One region of the Pyruvatibacter mobilis genome, then DNA from elsewhere that is predicted to be linked to it. Evidence: predicted binding sites of a transcription regulator. Region 1 holds the regulator's gene; the other holds the start of a gene.
What was found. Region 1 encodes PhoB, which activates phosphate uptake and scavenging genes when phosphate is short. Its sites were predicted from a motif close to TGTCATNNANCTGTCAT; they were not measured.

Region 1 (16,204 bases):
CAGCCACCGAAACAACTACTGCGACAGATGCGCCTGCAGCAACACCGGACACTGCCGCGGCAGATCAGACCACCGGCAATGACACCCCCGAGGCTCCGGGTACGGAGCAACAGGGCGAAGCCGCCGGGACATCCGGTGAAACGTCCGACGAAACCCCCGGCACGGAAGACACCCACCCCGACCGGGCCCGCGCCGAGGCCTATCAGTCCCTGGCAGCGGAACAGCAGAAATCCCTCGACGCCGCCAAGTCGGAGGATGAGTTTGTCAATACCATCCGCCAGCTCAAGGCCGAGCTGGAAAGCCTCATCAAGCGTGGTCAGGACACGCAGGAGGATGAGGCCGGCGCTCCCCGGAACGGCGAGGAAAACCGCCGCGCCCTGCGCGCGCTTGAGGATGTCGATCAGGCGCTGCTTGCCATCTCCTCACCCACATCGGCTAGTCTTGGGGCGATAAACATAATCGCTTAAAGAAAAGTCAGGTGAGGACCCCATGGAAATCGCGCCGATTCCCGGCCTGTCGGATGACGTCAACGACATCCGGCTGAGGACGGCTGACATCGTCAATGCCGAAATCATTCCCGCAGAACCCGTGCTCTTCAAGGGCGGCAAGGAGGCGGAACCCGTCCGCGCCCATATCCGCGAGCTGGTAAAGGAGCGCGGCCTCTGGGCGCCGCATCTGCCGACGGAATATGGCGGCATGGGCATCGGCTTTCTCGCCCATGCCTACATGAACGAAGTGCTGGCCTGGTCGCCCTTCTCCGCGCGTCTGTTCGGCGTCGTCGCGCCCAATTCCGGCAACCAGAAAGTGCTGCTCAAATACGGCACCGAAGAGCAGAAGAAACAATGGCTCGAGCCGCTCATCTCCGGCGAGATGGAAAGCTGCTTCTCCATGACCGAGCCGGGCAATGCGGGCTCCGACCCCCGCTCGATCCAGACCCGCGCCGTGCGCGACGGGGATGAGTGGGTCATCAACGGCCACAAATGGTTCACCTCAAATGCCCGCCGCGCCGACTTCGCCATAGTCATGTGCCGCACGGCGCGCGAAACGCCGGAGGCAGGCAAGCCGGACGACACCATGGTGCAGATCATCGTGCCCATGGACACGCCCGGCCTCGAGATCGTCCGCTCGGTCCCCGTCTGGGGCCACACCAACGGCGATCATTGCGAGATCACCTATAAAGATGTGCGCGTGCCGGTGGACAACGCGCTCGGCCGCGTCGGCTCCGGCCACCAGGCCGCCCAGGACCGTCTGGGCGCGGGGCGTGTTTTTCACTGCATGAATTCCATCGGCGCCATGTGGCGTGCCTTCGACATGATGGTGCGCCGCTCCATGGACCGCGACGTCCATGGCGGCAAGCTGGAAACCAAGCAGTTCGTCCAGGGCTTCATCGCCGACAGCTACATGGACATCCAGGCCGCCCGCCTGATGACCATCAACTGCGCCCGCGTGATGGATGAAGGCGGCGACGCCCGCACCGATATCTCGGCCATCAAGGTCTTCGTGCCCGCAGCCTTCGAGCGCGTGGTGGACAGGGCGATCCAGGTGCACGGCGCGCTGGGCGTCTCAGGCGATACGCCGCTGGCAGGCATGTATACCGGCGCCCGCACGCTCAGGCTCGCCGACGGCCCGGACGAAGTGCACCGCATCCTCATCGCCAAGAATGTGCTCAAGCATTATCACTCCGGCGGCAGTTGGGATTTTGGGACCTGACCCAAGGCGCGGTACACTGCGCACCGCGACTCCGTTCTGGATGACGTGACATGCCACCGGCACAGACCCTGAGCGCCATGCGCGCGGCAGGGGCCGGTGATCTTCAGGTGCTGTTTCGGTGTTACTGACCGGTGCTACTGAAGTGTCACGAAAGACGCGTATGCGGTGGTCCTTCGTGCTCCTGCACGTTAAAGCGCCTGTCGCTGTCCTCACTGTGAAACGGGGTGGCGGCCACGGCGCGGCGCATCTTGATATGCGCCCGGGCCCGGCCCTGGTCTGATGGGGGCGGACTCGCCCCTGATTCGGGGGAGGCCGGCCCGGCATGCAGGATCCTGCCTTGAGGTGTGGAGTGAAGATGGCGGACGACAAGCCGGGAACCCCGGAAAACGACTCCTTCCTGTCCCGCGGGTTGCGGCCCGCCGCGTCGGAAGATCACGTGCGCACCCGCACCCTGGATGTGGGCGTTGTCGCCTTCGGCGGCATGGCCATCATCGGGCTGGGGGCGTTTCTCGGCGCGCTCAAGGCAAGCTCCGCTATCCTCATGGCCGGTGCCGTCGCGGGGCTTGCTGCCCTGTGGCTTAAGTATGCCCCCCGCGCCAGCCGTACCGTGCGGCGGGTGGAAATGCCGCTCACCCAGCCCGCCACCGTGCGCGCCCAGTTCCCGCTCACCCCTGAGACCGGCGTCGCCATCATCGAGCGCCTGCCGGACCCGATCATCCTGCTCGACCGTTCCGGCCGCATCGTGCTGCACAACCGTGCCGCCACGGGCATTGTCGGCGAGGCCGCAGCCCGGCGGCACATCTCCACCGTCATGCGCGTGCCGGAAGTGCTGGAGGCGGTGGCGCAGGTGGTGGCGGGGGAAGCCGCCCAGGTGGTGGAATACACCCAGCCCGTGCCGATCGAGCGCCACTACCACGCCTTCATCGCGCCGGTCATCGCCGCAGCCGAACCGGGGCGCGACGGCGCCATGTCCGGCTCCCGCGACCGCCAGCGCAACGTGCTGATACTCCTGCACGACCTCACCACCATCAAGCGCGCCGAACAGATGCGCGCCGACTTCGTGGCCAATGCCAGCCATGAGCTGCGCACGCCGCTGGCCTCCATGTCCGGCTTCGTCGAGACCCTGCGCGGCCCCGCCCGCGATGACCCGGAGGCGCGCGACAAGTTCCTCGCCATCATGCAGGAGCAGGCCGAGCGCATGGGCCGCCTGATCAACGACCTCCTGTCCCTGAGCCGCATCGAGCTCAACGAGCATGTGCGGCCCGCGGGCCATGTGGACATGGGCGCCATCGTCAATGACACGGTGGACATGCTGACGCCGCTGGCCGAGCGCGAGGGCGTCGAGATCGAGGTCTCCGTCGAGGACGGCCTGCCCCGGCCCCTGGGTGACCGGGACGAACTGGTGCAGGTCTGCCAGAACCTGCTGGCCAATGCGATCAAGTATGGCAGCACCGGCGGGCGGGTGGAGGTCACCCTGCGGCGCGACCGGCCGTCGGCAGACCCGAACCCGGCCAACGACCGGATGGACGACGAAAGGCCGTCCAGCCTGCCCGGCAGCATTGTCATGAGCGTGCGCGACTGGGGCCCCGGCATCGAGCGGGAACACATTCCCCGCCTGACCGAGCGGTTCTACCGCGTCGATGTCGAGCAGAGCCGCCGCCGTGGCGGCACCGGCCTCGGCCTTGCCATCGTCAAGCACATCGTCAGCCGCCACATGGGGTCCCTGTCGATCGACAGCCGCATCGGCCAGGGCTCAACCTTCAAGGTCTTCCTGCCGGTGGACCCGGCCACCCGCAGCCTGCCCGCCGGAACGCCCGCAACGGACGCCGCAGACGCTGTCACGGCGGGTGACACAAAAGAGTCGCCCTCAGGCCGTCGCCGCCCCCGCGTGGACGCGGCCCAATAGGCAAACTGCCTCAAAAACCGGCGGATTTCCTGACATTTCAGTCACATTCCAGACCCCATAACGGGTGTCACCGAACCGTCATATGTCCGTAATAAATCGGTCGCGCGTCAGCCCTACGGTCCGCGCAACCGATCCACTGAGACGGTCGGCTTGGGATGGTGTCACCCATTTTGGGGCAAGCGCGTTCGGCGTATTTCGGGCGTGTGCAGTCCCAGTTCTTTGTCTCAGGATCGTTGCCAGGTCGCCATGAGGTGACCCAGGGGGGCGGTCTCAAAAGATTTCCAACCGGATGGAGAAATCATGAACATTCGCAATATGACCATCGCTGCTGCAGCGGTTGCGTCGATCGCGTTTGCGGGTGCTGCGCAGGCCCGCGACCAGATCCAGATCGTCGGTTCCTCGACGGTCTTCCCGTTCTCGACCCTCGTGGCCGAGCAGTTCGGTAAGACGACCGAGTTCAAGACCCCGGTGGTTGAGTCCACTGGTTCCGGCGGCGGCATGAAGCTGTTCTGCGCCGGCATCGGCCTTGAGCACCCGGACATCACCAACGCTTCCCGCCGCATCAAGAAGAGCGAGTTCGAGAAGTGCACGGCTGCCGGCATCACCATCACCGAGGTGAAGATCGGCTACGACGGCATCGTCATCGCCAACGCCAAGTCCGCTGACCAGTTCGAGCTGACCCGTCAGCAGCTGTTCCTGGCCCTGGCCGCTCAGGTTCCCAACGAGGAAAACGTTCTCGTCAAGAACCCCTACACCAAGTGGTCCGAAATCGATCCGTCCCTCCCGGACCTGGAAATCGAAGTTCTCGGCCCGCCCCCGACCTCCGGCACCCGTGACGCCTTCGTTGAGCTCGTGATGCGCAAGGGCGCCCGCAAGTTCGACTTCCTGAACGACCTGCGCGGTCAGGACAAGAAGGCCTTCCGCGCCATCTCCGACACGATGCGCGAAGACGGCCGCTTCATCGAAGCCGGTGAAAACGACAACCTGATGGTCCAGAAGGTCGAAGCCAACCCGGCCGCTCTCGCCATCTTCGGTTTCTCCTTCCTCGAAGAGAACCGCGACAAGGTGCAGGGCTCGATCGTGGAAGGCACCCAGCCGACCTTCGACTCGATCGCTTCCGGCGACTATCCGGTGTCCCGTTCGCTCTACTTCTACGTGAAGAACGAGCACGTGGGCGTCGTCCCGGGCATCAAGGAATTCGTTGCCGAGTTCGTTGCTGAGAAGGCGATTGGCGAAGAAGGCTACGCCATCGACAAGGGCCTGATCCCGCTTCCGGACGCTGACCGCGAAGCCATGCGCGAAAATGCGCTGAACCTGGCTCCGCTGTCCATGTAAGACCGACCGCCAGTGGGGCGGCGTTCCGGACGGAGCGCCGCCCCATCGGCATTTGATTATTCGATTTGCTGAATTTCTGAGGCCCGCAGGTCCTGCATAAAGGACGCGGAGCATTGGGGGGCCGGGTTACCTCGGCCTGTAACTGGGGCCCGCAACGGGGAAAAGCCGGATTGGAGCAGGGGGCGCACTGATTGCGCCTCGCGCGGGGGCCGCTTGCGCTGGTGCAGGCATCCGGTCCATACCCGCCGCAGATCCGGCGACACACGAGTAAACGCATGAGCGCGACGACCCTGATCCTCATCATTCTGGTCCTGAGCTATATCGGCTATCTGATGGGCCGCAGCCGGGCCGGCGCTGTCTCCGGCGGCAAGCTTGCCTCCCTCCATTCCCTGCCCAGCTATCACGGGGCCTATGTGGCCGTGTGGTGCGGCCTGCCGGCGCTGGTGCTGCTGGCGCTCTGGCTGTCGCTGGAGCCGCAGATCGCCGACATGATCCTGCGCGCCAACCTGCCTGAAGCCACGGTGGCAAGCCTGTCCACCGCTGAGCTCAACCTGCTCATCACCGACATCAAGAACCTCGCCACCGGCAATATCGTCAGCCGCGAGGTCGATCCCGCCCTGCAGGCAGCCGCCGACGGCTACCGGGGCGCGCTCACCATCTCCAACATGGCGCTGATCGTCGTTACCCTGACGCTCGCCATTCTCGGCATCGGCTATGCCCGCGCCAGGATCGCGCCGGACCTGCGCGCCCGTAACCGGGTCGAGCGCGTGGTCCGGGTCATCATGGTGGTCGCCTCCACCATCGCGATCTTCACCACCATCGGCATTGTCGCCTCGCTCATCTTCGAGGCCGCCCGCTTCTTTGCCCGCGTCTCCTGGTACGAGTTCCTGTTTGGTCTTCAGTGGAGCCCGCAGACCGCCATCCGCGCCGAGCAGGTGGGCTCCTCCGGTGCCTTCGGTGCGGTGCCGATCTTCGCCGGTACCTTCCTCATCACCATCATCGCCATGTGCGTGGCGGTGCCGGTGGGCCTCTTCTCGGCCATCTACATGTCCGAATATGCCAGCCCCCGCTTCCGCGGCTTCGCCAAGCCGATCCTCGAAATCCTCGCCGGCGTGCCGACGGTGGTCTACGGCTTCTTCGCCGCCCTGACCGTCGCCCCGCTGTTCCGCGGCCTGGGGGAATCGATCGGCCTCGACGTATCGTCCGAAAGCGCCCTGGCCGCCGGTATGGTCATGGGCGTGATGATCATCCCCTTCGTTTCGTCCCTGTCGGATGACGTGATGAACGCCGTGCCCCAGACCCTGCGCGACGGCTCCTACGCGCTGGGCGCCACCAGGTCTGAAACCATCAAGCAGGTCATCCTGCCCGCAGCCCTGCCGGGCATTGTCGGCGCGGTGCTGCTGGCGGTCTCCCGCGCCATCGGTGAAACCATGATCGTGGTGATGGCCGCAGGCCTTGCCGCCAACCTCACCGCCAACCCGCTGGAAGCGGTGACCACGGTGACGGTGCAGATCGTGACCCTGCTGGTCGGTGACCAGGAATTCGACAGCGCCAAGACGCTCGCCGCCTTTGCGCTGGGCCTTGTTCTCTTCTTCATCACGCTCTGCCTGAACGTCTTCGCGCTCGGCATCGTCCGCAAGTACCGAGAGAAGTATGACTGACGCCACCTCCGATACCGGCTCCGTCGTCAACCGGAAGCCCGACCTCTCCGCCAAGCGGGTGCGGCGGCGCTATGCAGCCGAGGCGCGTTTTCAGGCCTATGGCCTGATCGCCATCTTCATCGCGGTGGCGGTGCTGGCCTCGCTTATCGGGTCCATCGTGTCCCAGGGCCTGCCGGCGTTCACCCAGCACAAGGTGACGATCGAGGTGGAATTTCCGGCAGATGAGATCGACCCGGACAATCTCCGCGCCGCCAACTTCCAGGCAATGGCCCGCCGCGCGCTCTATGAGCGCTTCCCGAGCGTCACCGCCCGCCGCGACAAGCGTGAGCTGGCCGACATTCTTTCAGGCGGCGCCGACGTGACCTTGAAGGAATTCGTCGAAGCTGACCCCTCCGTCATCGGCACCCGCCAGCAGGTGACCGTGTCCGTCTCCGACAGCATGGACACCTTCCTCAAGGGCCAGATGACCGACATCGACGAGTACCAGCCGAAGGCGGAACTGTCGCCCACCGGCGCCGAGGGCGAGCTCAGCCTGCTTGCATCCGGCAATGTCTTTGCCGACATCCTCGCCGACGTGAAGCAGACGCTGGAAGCGCAGTCCGACAAGATCGGCCAGACCGCCAACCGCGAACGCCGCGGCATCACGGTGCTGGAAAACGACGTGAAGGCCCTGCGCGCCCGCGCCGCCAACGCGGTGGGTGCCGAGCGGGAGAACCTCGAAGGCCGCATTAAGAGCCTTGAAAGCTCCATCAACAGCCGCATCCGCAAGGCGGCCAATCTCGACAAGGAAGCAGCGGCGCTGTTCGATGCCGCCCGCTCCGGCGGCGGCACGCTGGACCTCACCGAGGCCATGCCGTCGATCCTCATCGAGATCAATGGCGGCATCGTGAAGGCGCTGCGCGTCAGCAACGAGACCATCGAGGGCGAAGCCTTCGTGCCGCTCGACAGCGACACACCGGCCCAGGCCGGCGAGTGGACCGTGGTGAAGCTGGTGACGCCGGAAACCGGCCGCCAGATCAAGGACCGCACCGCCACCTGGCTGCTTGAGCTTCAGAAGGACGGCTCCATCGAGAGCACCTTCGCCGATGTGCTGTTCTCCAAGGGCGACAGCCGCGCCCCTGAGCAGGCAGGCATCTGGGGCGCCGTCGTCGGGTCCTTCCTGACCCTGACGATCACCCTGCTCCTGTCCTTCCCGATTGCCGTTCTGGCCGCCATCTATCTTGAGGAATTCGCGCCGCAGAACCGCATCACCGATCTGATTGAGGTGAACATCAACAACCTGGCCGCCGTGCCTTCCATCGTGTTCGGTCTGCTCGGTCTTGCCATGTTCCTCAATTTCTTCGGCCTGCCGCGCTCCGCCCCGCTGGTCGGCGGCATGGTGCTGGCGCTGATGACGCTTCCGACGATCATCATCGCCACCCGCGCAGCGCTCAAGGCGGTGCCCCCGTCGATCCGCGAAGCAGCCCTCGGCGTCGGTGCCTCCAAGGTGCAGGTCATCACCCACCACGTGCTGCCGCTGGCGATGCCGGGTATTCTCACCGGCACCATCATCGGCATGGCGCAGGCGCTGGGCGAAACAGCACCGCTCCTGATGATCGGCATGGTCGCCTTCATCGTGGACGTGCCCGGCGGCTTTACCGATCCGGCCACCGTGCTGCCGGTGCAGATCTACATCTGGGCCGACAGCCCCGAACGGGCCTTCGTCGCCAAGACCAGCGCCGCCATCATGGTGCTGCTCACCTTCCTTGTTCTGATGAACGCGCTTGCCGTTCTCCTGCGCCGCCGCTTCGAGCGCCGCTGGTAGTTTTCAAAAGGGGATAGACCCATGTCAGTAGCTGAAGACATCGCACAGCACGCCCGCGGTCAGGCCTCACCCGCCGATGCGCAGGTGAAGATGGAAACCCGCAACGTCAACGTGTTCTACGGCGAGAAGCAGGCGCTGTTCGACGTCAATCTCGACATCCGCCAGAACCAGGTGACCGCGCTCATCGGCCCGTCGGGCTGCGGCAAGTCCACCTATCTGCGCTGCCTCAACCGCATGAACGATGTGGTGGATATTGCCCGCGTGTCAGGCTCCATCAAGCTCGATGGCGACGACATCTACGACCCCAATGTGGACGTCGTGGAAATCCGCGCCCGCATCGGCATGGTGTTCCAGAAGCCGAACCCGTTCCCGAAGTCGATCTACGACAACATCGCCTACGGCCCGCGCATCCACGGCATCGCCAACAACAAGAAGGAGATGGACGAGATCGTCGAGACATCCCTTCAGCGTGCAGGCCTGTGGGACGAGGTGAAGGACCGTCTCGGCGAACCGGGCACCGGCCTCTCCGGCGGTCAGCAGCAGCGCCTGTGCATCGCCCGCGCCATCGCCGTGTCGCCGGAAGTGATCCTGATGGACGAGCCCTGCTCGGCGCTTGACCCGATCGCCACCGCGCGCATCGAGGAACTGATCGACGAGCTGAAGGAAAACTACACCATCGCCATCGTCACCCACTCCATGCAGCAGGCCGCCCGCGTGTCGCAGCGCACCGCGTTCTTCCACCTTGGCATCCTGGTGGAAGAGGGCGACACCGAGCAGATCTTCACCAACCCCACCGACGAGCGGACGCAGGATTACATCACCGGCCGCTTCGGGTAAGCCGCGTCAGCCGGGGCGGATCTGCCGATTGGCTTTGCAGTGAATTGGCATAGACTGGCACTTTCCGCCCGCTGGCAACCACGCCACCGGCAAGGCAACAACAGGTGCGGCGGGGCCTGTGCGGCATGACATCCATGCCGCTCCGCCCCATTGCGTTTCGGGAGAAACCCACGTGCAGGGACATATCGTTTCATCCTTCGAAGAGGCCCTTGACCGGATCAATGAGAGCCTCGCGCGCATGGGTGGCCTTGCGGAACGGCAGCTTGCCGATTCCATCGACGCCATCACCCGCCGCGACCGCACCCTCGCCGAACAGACCATTGCCTCTGACAAGCAGATCGATGAGCTGGAAGTGGACATCGAGGCTCAGGCCCTGCGCCTGATCGCCCTGCGCCAGCCCATGGCGATCGACCTGCGCGAAACCATCTCCGCCATCAAGATCTCGTCTGACCTCGAGCGCATCGGCGACCTTGCCAAGAACATCGCCAAGCGCGCCCAGGCCGTGGACCAGGCCAGCCCCGGCCGCGCCATGCAGGGCCTCGGCCGCATGGGCCGCCAGGTGCTGACCCAGCTCAAGGAAGTGCTGGATGCCTATGCCCAGCGCGATCACGAGCGTGCCATGGTGGTGTGGCGCCGCGACGAGGAAATCGACGAGATGTACAATTCGCTGTTCCGCGAATTGCTTACCTACATGATGGAAGACCCGCGCACCATTTCTCTGTGTACGCATCTTCTCTTCGTGGCCAAGAACCTCGAGCGCATCGGGGATCACTCCACCAATATCGCCGAGACCATCCAGTTCCTGGTGAAGGGCGAGAATATCGGCCAGAACCGGCCCAAGGGCGACACGACGAGCGTCACCACGCTCGAATATCCCAAGGACATGCCCTCCAAGGACGCAGGAACAGCTGAATGAACCTCGCCTCAGCATCCATGTCCGGCGCACCCGGCTCCAGCTCAACCGGTACACGACCCATGAAGACACAACCGCAAGTGCTTGTCGTCGAGGACGAGGCCGCGCTGACGACGCTGCTCCAGTACAATCTGGAGAAGGAAGGCTACCGCGTCACCACGACGGCGGATGGCGAAGAGGCGATGATGATCGTCGACGAGCAGCAGCCGGATCTGGTGCTGCTGGACTGGATGCTGCCGCAGGTCTCCGGCATCGAGCTGTGCCGCCGCCTGCGCGGCCGCAGTGAAACGCGCAACATCCCCATCATCATGCTCACGGCGCGCGGCGAGGAAGCCGACCGGGTGCGCGGGCTTGATACCGGCGCGGATGACTACATCACCAAGCCCTTCTCGATGACCGAGCTTCTGGCGCGCGTCCGCGCGGTGCTGCGCCGCATCCGCCCGGCCCTTACCGAGGACATCGTTACCTTCGGCGACGTAGCCGTTGACCGGGCTGCCCACCGGGTGCGCCGCGGCGACCGGGAAATCCATCTCGGCCCCACCGAGTTCCGCCTGCTTGATCACCTGATCCAGCATCCCGGCCGCGTGTTCAGCCGCGAGCAGCTTCTGGATGCTGTCTGGGGTTCGGATGTCTATGTGGAGGCCCGCACGGTGGACGTGCATATCGGCCGCCTCCGCAAGGCGCTCAACAATCCCGGCGAGCAGGACCCGATCCGCACCGTCCGCTCCGCGGGCTACGCGCTGGATGAGCACTTCCGCGACTGACCACGCCTCAGCAGACCGCGGGGGGCTTCCGGAAAGACCCCAAATGAAAAGGCGGACCCTTGGGAGGATCCGCCTTTTGCATGTGGCATATCGGGTTTTGAATGTGAAGGCCCGGAAACCGGTGCCCCTTAGCCGATCATACGGTTCGGGAACTGGCGCTGCGGTGCCTTGTCCTTGCGCTCACGGCGCGACGGCAGCGGCTGGTAGGCCATCTTGGCGTGGGCTGCGCAATAGGGCAGGCCAGGGGCCGAACGGCGGCCGCAGAAATGGAAGTTCTCATCGCCCGGGTCGCCGATCGGCCACTTGCAGGTCTGCTCGTTGAGTTCCAGCAGATTGGCCTGGGTGGCGGGATCGCTGAGGAGCTCGGCTTCTTCCGGTTCCGGCGCAGGGACAGGTGCCGGCTTCTTGGCGGCTTCCCGGCGTGGTGTGGCCGTCGTTGTGCTGGCTGTTGTGGCGCGCGCCGTGCGCGGGCTCGCCGGGCGGCGGCGGGTCACGCGGGTCGGCGCGCCGCGGCCGGACAGGCCCAGGCGATGCACCTTGCCGATCACTGCGTTGCGGGTGACGCCACCCAGCCGGGCCGCGATCTGGCTGGCGGAAAGCCCGTCCATCCACATCTGCTTCAGCTGCTCAACGCGTTCATCTGTCCAGGACATCGCCGGCTCCCCCTAAACCATTCCGGAATTTGTGGTGTCCAGCGGGTGGCAACCACAACATCTCGTGTTAACGTGTCGTTAACCTACAATATCGCTTGAGCCGGCGGCAAGAGATGTTGTGGTTTTATAGGGGGTTATCCACAATATATTGATTTTCGTGCGTCGCGCCGCCTTCCTCTGTGGATAAAGCGGCGCCCTTGCATGACGGCGTCCGCAGGCTTACTTCCGGCGGGACCGTTTTTGTCTTTCCTCCCGGCCAGAGCCGCAGCCCGCTTGGGCGTGCGGCTCACCCCGTCCGGGCCAGCCCGACCACACCGCCACCTCCGTACCCGCCGCAGAGCGGGGCAGGGCATCGGCGGTCTGGGAAATCATCGGGCCGGCCAGGCATGCCGGGACCGCGTTTGGGGGCCCGTTCGGCGGGTGATCATCATGAGCGATGTGCAATTTGAGCCCGGCGAGCGCCGGTTTGGCTCCGTCAACTGGCTGGGCCTGTGGACCCTCTACCTCAAGGAAGTGCGCCGCTTCATGAAGGTGTTCACCCAGACGGTGGCGGGCCCCGTGGTGACGGCACTCCTGTTCTTCGCCGTCTTCGCCGTGGCCATGGGCCGGGCCGACACTGTCGTCGCGGGCGTGCCCTACCTGGCCTTTCTCGGCCCGGGCCTCATCATGATGACGGTGATCCAGAACGCCTTCGCCAATACGTCGTCCTCGATCCTGGTTTCCAAGGTGCAGGGCAATGTGGTGGACATGCTGATGCCGCCGCTGTCCCCCGGCGAGCTCAATGCCGCCTTTGCCTTTGGCGGCGTCACCCGCGGCGTGGTGGTGGCGCTGGCCTCGGCCATCGTCATTTCCTTCTTTGCCCCCATGGGCGTCGCTCACTGGTGGGCCGTCCTTTTCTTCGTGCTGGCCGCCTCTCTGGCGCTGGCCCTGATGGGCGTGCTGGCGGGCGTCTGGGCAGAGAAATTCGACCACATGCAGGCGGTGACCAATTTCATCATCACCCCGCTGGCCTTCCTGTCAGGCACCTTCTACTCGGTAGAGCGCCTGCCGGAAGTGGCTCGCGGCATCAGCAGCTACAACCCGTTCTTCTATATGATCGACGGTTTCCGCTACGGCTTCACCGGCCATGCGGACGGCTCCATCACCACCGGTGTCATCGTGCTGGTGGCCCTCAACGCGGTGTTGTGGGGCCTGTGCCATTACGTCTTCAAGAAGGGCTACCGGCTCAAGGCCTAGGGCATAGCATCCGGGGGCGCGCCGGGACCCGGTCCCCGCGCCCCTGACTGCCCGGAAAAGCAGCGCAGAAAACTGCGATTTTCCGCCCCTTTTTCCGTCCCAAGCGGCATATTGACATGGCCGTGCTGAAAAGAAACAATCCGCGCTTTCCTGATCTGGCCCCGCCGCCGCCCGCCGGCGGCGTTTTGTGTTTCTGGGCCTGATTTATCGGGAGCATTCCTGTCCAGGCCCGCCCGCGTGAAGCGCCGGGCATTCTCGGAGACCCCGTGGTGAGTACCGCCGCCAAGACGCCCATCAGCCCTGTCCTGCCCACCTATGCGCGCGCCGACATCTCGTTCGAGCGCGGCGAGGGCGCGTGGCTGATCGCCAGTAATGGCGACCGGTATCTTGATTTCGGTGCCGGCGTCGCCGTCAACGCGCTCGGCCATGCCCACCCGAAACTCATCGAGGCACTGACCGGGCAGGCCCAGAAGGTCTGGCACGTTTCCAACCTCTACCAGGTGGAAGGCCAGACCAAGCTCGCCGAAAAACTGATTTCCCTCACCTTCGCCGACACGGTGTTCTTCACCAATTCCGGTGCCGAGGCGCTGGAAGCCTCAATCAAGATGGCGCGGAAATATCATGCAGCCTCCGGCAACCCTGAGCGCTACGAGCTGATCACCTTTGAGGGTGCCTTCCACGGCCGGACCCTGGCGACCATCGCCGCCGGCGGCCAGGAAAAATATCTTGATGGCTTCGGCCCCCGGATGCCGGGCTTCGTGCAGGTGCCGCTCAACGACATCGAGGCCGTGAAGGCCGCCATCGGCGACAATACCGCAGGCTTCCTCATCGAACCCATCCAGGGCGAGGGCGGCATCCGCGAGGCCTCCAAGGACTTCATCAAGGCCCTGCGCAAGCTGGCCGATGAGCACGGCCTTCTTTTGGTCTTCGACGAGGTGCAGTCCGGCGTCGGCCGCACGGGCCATCTGTTTGCCTATATGGATCTGGGCGTCGTGCCCGACATCATGGCGTCCGCCAAGGGCATTGGCGGCGGCTTCCCGCTGGGTGCCTGCCTCGCAACGGCTGAAGCCGCCAAGGGCATGACGCCCGGCACCCATGGCTCCACCTATGGCGGCAACCCGCTGGCCATGGCCGTGGGCAACGCGGTGATCGATGAAGTCGCACAGCCTGAATTCCTTGAGCATGTGCGCCGCGTTGCGGGCCGGCTCACCCAGGGGCTGTCCATGCTGGCCGACGAATATCCCGACGTGATCGAGACCGTGCGCGGCCGCGGGCTGTTCCTCGGCCTTAAGTGCAAGGCCCCCAACACCGATATCCAGAAGGCCCTCATGGCGAAGGGCCTGCTCACCGTGGCGGCTGGCGACAATGTGGTCCGCCTGCTCCCGCCGCTCATCATTTCCGAGGACGAAGCGGCCGATGCCGTGTCGCGTATCGAGTCCGTCTGTGCAGCGCTGTCGCAATCCCGGGAGGGGGACGCATCCGGCGCAGCCGCAACCTGAGGTGCCCTGAAACATGGCCCACAAGAATTTCATCGACCTCAACACCATCGACAAGGCCGCCCTGCGCTCGATCCTTGACCGCTCGCGCGATGCCAAGACGGCGCGCACCGGCTGGCCGAAAGGCCGTCCGGATGCGGATAAACCGCTGGATGGCTACCTGCTGGCGATGATCTTCGAGCAGCCCTCCACCCGCACCCGCGTCTCCTTCGACGTGGCGATGCGCCAGCTGGGCGGCGAAACCCTGCTGCTCAATGGCGGGGAAATGCAGCTGGGCCGCGGCGAGACGGTGGCCGACACCGCCCGCGTCCTGTCGCGCTATGTCGACATCATCATGCTGCGCACCGACGACCACGCCAAGATGGTCGAGCTTGCCGAGCACGCCACCGTGCCCGTCATCAACGGCCTGTCAGATGCCGGCCACCCCTGCCAGCTCATGGCCGACATCCTCACCTTCGAAGAGCATCGCGGCCCCATCGCCGGCAAGCGGGTTGCCTGGGTGGGCGACGGCAACAACATGGCCCGCTCCTGGATCGAAGCCACCCATCGCTTCGACTTCGAGCTGATGCTGGCCTGCCCGCCGGAACTGTCGCCCCCCAGCCAGTGCATCGAGGAAGCGATTGCCGCAGGCGGCAAGGTGCGCCTCGTGCATGACGCCGAAGCAGGTGTCGAGGGGGTGGACGCGGTGGTGGCCGACACCTGGGTTTCCATGGGCGACGAGGAGGCCGAGCGCCGTCACAATCTGTTGATGCCCTATCAGGTGACCGAAAAACTCATGGCCCGCGCCAACAAGGACGCGATCTTCCTGCACTGCCTGCCCGCCCATCGCGGCGAGGAAATGACGGCGGGCGTGATCGACGGCCCGCAATCGGTGGTGTTCGACGAGGCGGAAAACCGCCTCCATGCCCAGAAAGGCATCCTTGCCTGGTGCCTCGACTGACCACATCTAGGGGGCCCGCGCTGCTGCTGCCCCGGGCAGCCATGGCGCGGACCTCGTAACCGATCCCCTTTTGGATACCCATTTCGGACAAAGCCCCGTGGACGTGACCCCCAACGAACCGGCCCCCCGTGACCTGACGGCTCCGGGCGACGACCTCGTGCTGCCCTTCGCCATTGAAGGCATGGATGTGCGCGGCCGCCTGGCCCGCATCGGCCCGGTGATCAGCGATATTCTCGGCCGCCACGATTATCCGGCCGCCGTGTCCCGCCTGCTGGGCGAGGCCCTGCTGCTTGCCTCCATGCTCGGCACGGCGCTGAAGCTCGATGGCCGCTTCACGGTGCAGATGTCGAGCAACGGCCCGGTGGACATGCTGGTCGCCGACATGACCAAGGATGGGGGCCTGCGCGGCTACGCCCATTTTGACCGTGACAAGGTCGAGGCACTCGGCAGCGCGGCCCCGAAGCTGGCTGACCTTGTCGGCACCGGCAGCCTGGCGCTCACCGTTGATCAGGGCCCCGGCCGCAATTCCTATCAGGGCGTGGTGCCGCTCGAGGGCGACAGCCTGTCCGCCTGCGGGGAAGCCTATTTCCGCCGCTCCGAGCAATTGCCCACCCTGATCCGCCTTGTCGTCGCCGAGACCATGCAGCGTGATGCCGACGGCCATGCGGGCGGCGGCTGGCGTGCCGGCGGCATCATGATCCAGCATATGCCCGCCGATGGCGGCTATGTGCGCGATGCCCATCCCGGCGACGCGCCGGACGGCTCTGAGCCCGCGCAGGACGATGCCGAAGAGGACGACAACTGGAACCGCGCCCGCATCCTCATGGAGACGGTCGAGGACCATGAGCTTGTCGATCCCGGCCTTGCCGCTGAAACCCTGCTCTACCGCCTCTATCACGAAGACGGCGTGCGGGTGTTCTCCGAGCACCCCTTGAGCTTCTCATGCCGC
Region 2 (4,186 bases), 750 kb from region 1:
GTCCGCATCCGGAAAGCCGGCGATCACGCCTTCAGCGGCAAAGCGCGCTTCGTCATGGCCGGAGAGGATGGAGATTGGGCCGCCGCACAGATGCTCGGCGCGCTCGATGAAATAGTCACCATTGGAGGCTTCGCGCACGGCAGCGGTGGCGACAGCCTGAAGATCGCTGATGCCAAGCGCGCTGGTGAGGCCGCGGAAGCGGGCGAGCGCGGTAAGCGCACGGTCCACCGCCTCGGTATCCAGCTCGCCGGTGCTGGCGACGCTGCGGCCGAGGCCGCACAGGACCTTTTCGTTGAAGATCGGCTGCAGGGTGCGGCCACGGTCGGCATAGACCACCAGGCGCACGGAGTTGGAGCCGATGTCGATGATGCCGACCCCTTTGCTGAGGTCGGAGGTGTGCCGCAATTGAAGTGCCGTGGGCATACGCGCTTCCCACTCAGGTGACAGGCTGACCCGGTGCGGCCGATTACGCCGGTACGCACGCCGAGTCAGCTGTCAGTCATACACCAAATCAATCGGTGGCAGTACGGAAACGGAATTGCTTGGGCAGGCTTTCTTCCAGCGCCTTGCCGCGGCCTGAGAGGCTGGGGTTGGTCATGAAGTACTGATGCGCGTTGAAGGGCTTGGCGTCGGGGCCGAGCTCGGTGCGCATATAGGAGCCGTCGGGCATCAGGTCCCAGCTCTGCTCGTTGTCCTCGAGATTGGCGACCATGATCTGGTCGAGGATCTGTTCGTGCACGGTGGCATTTTCGACCGGCACCAGCGTCTCGACACGGCGGTAGAGGTTTCGCGGCATCCAGTCGGCGGAGGAGATGTAGATTTTGGCGCCGGGGTTGGGCAGCGCGTGGCCGTTGCCGAAGCAGACGATGCGCGAATGCTCGAGGAAGCGGCCGACGATGCTCTTGACGGCGATGTTCTCGGACAGGCCGGGCACGCCGGGGCGCAGGCAGCAGATGCCGCGGATCACCAGTTCCACCTTCACGCCGGCCTGGCTGGCGCGGTAGAGCGCGTCGATGACGGAAGCGTCCACCAGCGAATTCATTTTCGCCCAGACGGCGCCCTGGCGGCCCTGCTGCACGTGCTCGATTTCCTTTTCGATGTAATCGATCAGCAGGTTGCGCAGGGTCATCGGCGACAGGGCGAGCTTTTCAAGGTCCGCCGGTTCGGCATAGCCGGTGATGTAGTTGAAGGCGCGCGCAGCATCACGGCCAAGCACCGGATCGACCGTGAAGAGCGACAGGTCGGTGTAGATCTTGGCGGTGATGGGGTGATAGTTGCCGGTGCCGAAATGGCAATAGGTGCGCAGCTCCCCGCCCTCGCGCCTGACAACCATGGACATCTTGGCGTGGGTCTTGAACTCGATGAAGCCATAGACGACCTGCACCCCGGCGCGCTCGAGATCACGCGCCAGCTTGATGTTGGCAGCTTCATCAAAGCGCGCCTTGAGCTCCACCAGCGCGGTCACCGACTTGCCCGCCTCGGCTGCTTCGATCAGGGCACGGACGATGGGGCTGTCAACGGAGGTGCGGTAGAGCGTCTGCTTGATGGCCACCACGTCCGGGTCGTTGGCCGCCTGGCGGACGAACTGCACCACCACGTCGAAGCTCTCATAGGGGTGGTGGACGAGGATGTCCTTTTCACGGATGGCGGCAAAGCAATCGCCGCCATGGTCGCGGATACGCTCGGGGAAGCGGGCGTTGTAGGGGGTGAATTTGAGGTCCGGGCGGTCATCGACGATGAGCTGGGACGTTGAGGCGAGGCCGACGAGGCCATCCACCAGGATCACGTCGCGGGGGCTCACTTCGAGTTCGGAGATGACCAGCTTGCGCAGCTTCTCCGGCATGTCCTTGGCGATCTTGAGGCGCACCACGCTGCCGCGGCGGCGGCGCTTTAGGGCGCTTTCAAACAGCCGCACCAGGTCTTCGGCCTCTTCCTCGATTTCGAGGTCGCTGTCGCGGATGATGCGGAAGACGCCGGAGCCCTTGACCTCGTAGCCGGGGAACAGGCGGCTGGTGAACAGGCCGATGGCGTTTTCAAGCGTGATGAAGCGGATGATTTCGCCGCCGTCGGCCTGGGCGTTGGGCAGGCGGACGAAGCGCTTCACCTGGCTGGGGATCGGCAGCAAAGCGGACATGGGCTGGCCGTCCGACATGCGGCGCAGATCAAGCGCCATGCAGATGCCGAGATTGGGAATGAAGGGGAACGGGTGCGCCGGGTCGATGGCGAGCGGCGTGAGCACCGGGAACACATCTTCGAGGAAGAAGGTTTCCAGCCAGTCCATGTCGGAGGGCGTGAGGGCTGCGGGCTTCACCACCTCAATGCCTTCGCCGGTGAGAAGCTCGCGCAGCTTGCGCCAGGTGACCTGCTGGTCGCGCATGAGGATGCCGGCGGCGGCATTGACCTGCTCAAGCTGCTGGGCCGGGGTCAGCCCTTCCTGGCTGAGCGTATCGACGCCCGCCTGGACCTGACCGTGCAGGCCCGCCACGCGGACCATGTAGAACTCGTCGAGATTGGAGGCCGAGATCGACAGGAAGCGCAGGCGCTCCAGCAGCGGGTGGCTGGTATTGTCGGCTTCCTCCAGCACGCGGCCGTTGAAAGACAGCCAGGACAGCTCGCGGTTGATGAAGCGGTCGTTCGATTCAAGCGTGATTCCGGCGAACTGGCCGGCAATGTCGTCCAGGGTCGTAGCCTTGGTCTGGACCGTATTCTCGGCTTCTAGCGTCATGGATACACCTGTTCCGGAAATCATGGCGCCCTTAAGCGGCGGCATCCATCGGAGACACCATCGGGCAGCGCGAACATCAAGTTAGCGCAGGCATCGCACCAAGTTATGACGGATGCGTGACAGCTTCCAGCGCGGCGGGGAAAACGGGTCTGTCAGCCCGCGTCGGCGGGAGCGTTCAGCACATCGCGAATCACGCTCATATTGAGGCGTTTGCCGTGGCTGAGGGCATGCATGTCGATGCGCTGCACCACGTCGCGGGCGGCGTGCGCCGAGCGGTCGATGCGGTTGGAAATATATTCCAGCATTGTGGGCGTGGCGTGGACCCCGCGGTCAGCGAAATGCTTGGCGATGAGCTGGAGCAGAAGCATCTCGTCCGGCGCGTGCAGCTGCACTGTGGGGGCAGCGTTGAGTCGGGACATGAGGTCAGGCAGGGGGAAGTGCAGGGCTGCGGGGCTTTCAGCGCTGGTGAGCAGCAGAAAGGCACCGGTCTCCCGCGCGAAATTGAGCAGGTGGAACAGCGCCTCCGGGTCACGTAGCTGGTGCAGGTTTTCCACCACCAGCGCCTTGGTGGCCAGAAGCTCGGGCACATCTTCCTTGCGCAGGGCCTGTGCCTCGCAGGGCAAGGCGCGGGCCTTGCTGCGCCACACATCAGCCAGATGCGACTTGCCGCTGCCCGCGGGGCCCACCAGCACGGCGACGGGCTGGGGCCAGTCCGGCCAGCGGTCGATCCAGGTTACAGCGACGGCATTGCTGTCGCTCACCAGAAAGTCCTCGCGTCCCTGGGCGGCGCGATGGGCAAGCGGCAGGGGCAGCTGGGGGCCGGGTGCGCTCACGCCTCCCCTCCCTTCGCAGGTTCTTCGTCTTTTCCGGGATCATCCGTGGGCGGTGCATCCGCCGCGGGACTGAGATATCTGCCGCTGCCGCGATACAGATCGCTCTTGAGATATTCCGACACGCCGAAGCGGGCGAGGACGCCGATGACGGCGGCGAGCGGCAGAGCCAGCAGCACACCGACAAAGCCGAACATGGTGCCGAAGGCGAACAGGGCGAAGATGACCCAGACCGGGTGCAGCTTGACCCGTGAGCCGACAAGCCAGGGGGTGAGGATGTTGCCTTCGATCGCCTGCCCGATCCAGAAAACCAGCGCGACGGCGCCGATCATCACCGGGTCCGGCCAGAACTGGACGAGGGCGAGACCGACCGACAGGACAAGGCCCGTGGCCGCCCCCAGATAGGGAATGAAGCTGACGATGCCGGCAATGACGCCGACCACAAGGCCGAATTCGAGGCCCACCAGCGACAGGCCGGTGGCATAGAAGGTGCCGAGCACGAGGCAGACCGTGACCTGGCCGCGGACAAAGCCCGACAGCATCTCGTTCATCTCGCGGGCGAGGCCGCGAATGGTGTCGGCGTGGTCGCGCGGCAGCCAGCTATCGACCTGGGCCACCATGCGGTCCCAGT

Region 2: a site for PhoB is predicted at 2,831-2,847, ahead of HG718_RS08145 (RNA degradosome polyphosphate kinase). Genes of this name have one in related genera too.

The regions. Positions count from the first base shown of each region.
Region 1 is NZ_CP051630.1:2,475,993-2,492,196, reverse strand. Features, by position in the region: gene HG718_RS11600 (hypothetical protein) at 1-467, shown strand, start outside; gene HG718_RS11595 (acyl-CoA dehydrogenase family protein) at 490-1,710, shown strand; gene HG718_RS11590 (ATP-binding protein) at 2,066-3,616, shown strand; gene HG718_RS11585 (PstS family phosphate ABC transporter substrate-binding protein) at 3,917-4,951, shown strand; gene pstC (phosphate ABC transporter permease subunit PstC) at 5,227-6,612, shown strand; partial or broken gene HG718_RS15665 (DUF3333 domain-containing protein) at 6,605-7,069, shown strand; partial or broken gene pstA (phosphate ABC transporter permease PstA) at 7,514-8,416, shown strand; gene pstB (phosphate ABC transporter ATP-binding protein PstB) at 8,507-9,253, shown strand; gene phoU (phosphate signaling complex protein PhoU) at 9,426-10,169, shown strand; gene phoB (phosphate regulon transcriptional regulator PhoB) at 10,229-10,930, shown strand; gene HG718_RS11555 (GcrA family cell cycle regulator) at 11,059-11,583, opposite strand; gene HG718_RS11550 (ABC transporter permease) at 12,013-12,819, shown strand; gene HG718_RS11545 (aspartate aminotransferase family protein) at 13,089-14,318, shown strand; gene argF (ornithine carbamoyltransferase) at 14,332-15,255, shown strand; gene HG718_RS11535 (Hsp33 family molecular chaperone) at 15,353-16,204, shown strand, end outside.
Region 2 is NZ_CP051630.1:1,729,940-1,734,125, forward strand. Features, by position in the region: gene HG718_RS08140 (Ppx/GppA phosphatase family protein) at 1-423, opposite strand, end outside; gene HG718_RS08145 (RNA degradosome polyphosphate kinase) at 512-2,725, opposite strand; gene HG718_RS08150 (P-loop NTPase family protein) at 2,878-3,558, opposite strand; gene HG718_RS08155 (AI-2E family transporter) at 3,555-4,186, opposite strand, start outside.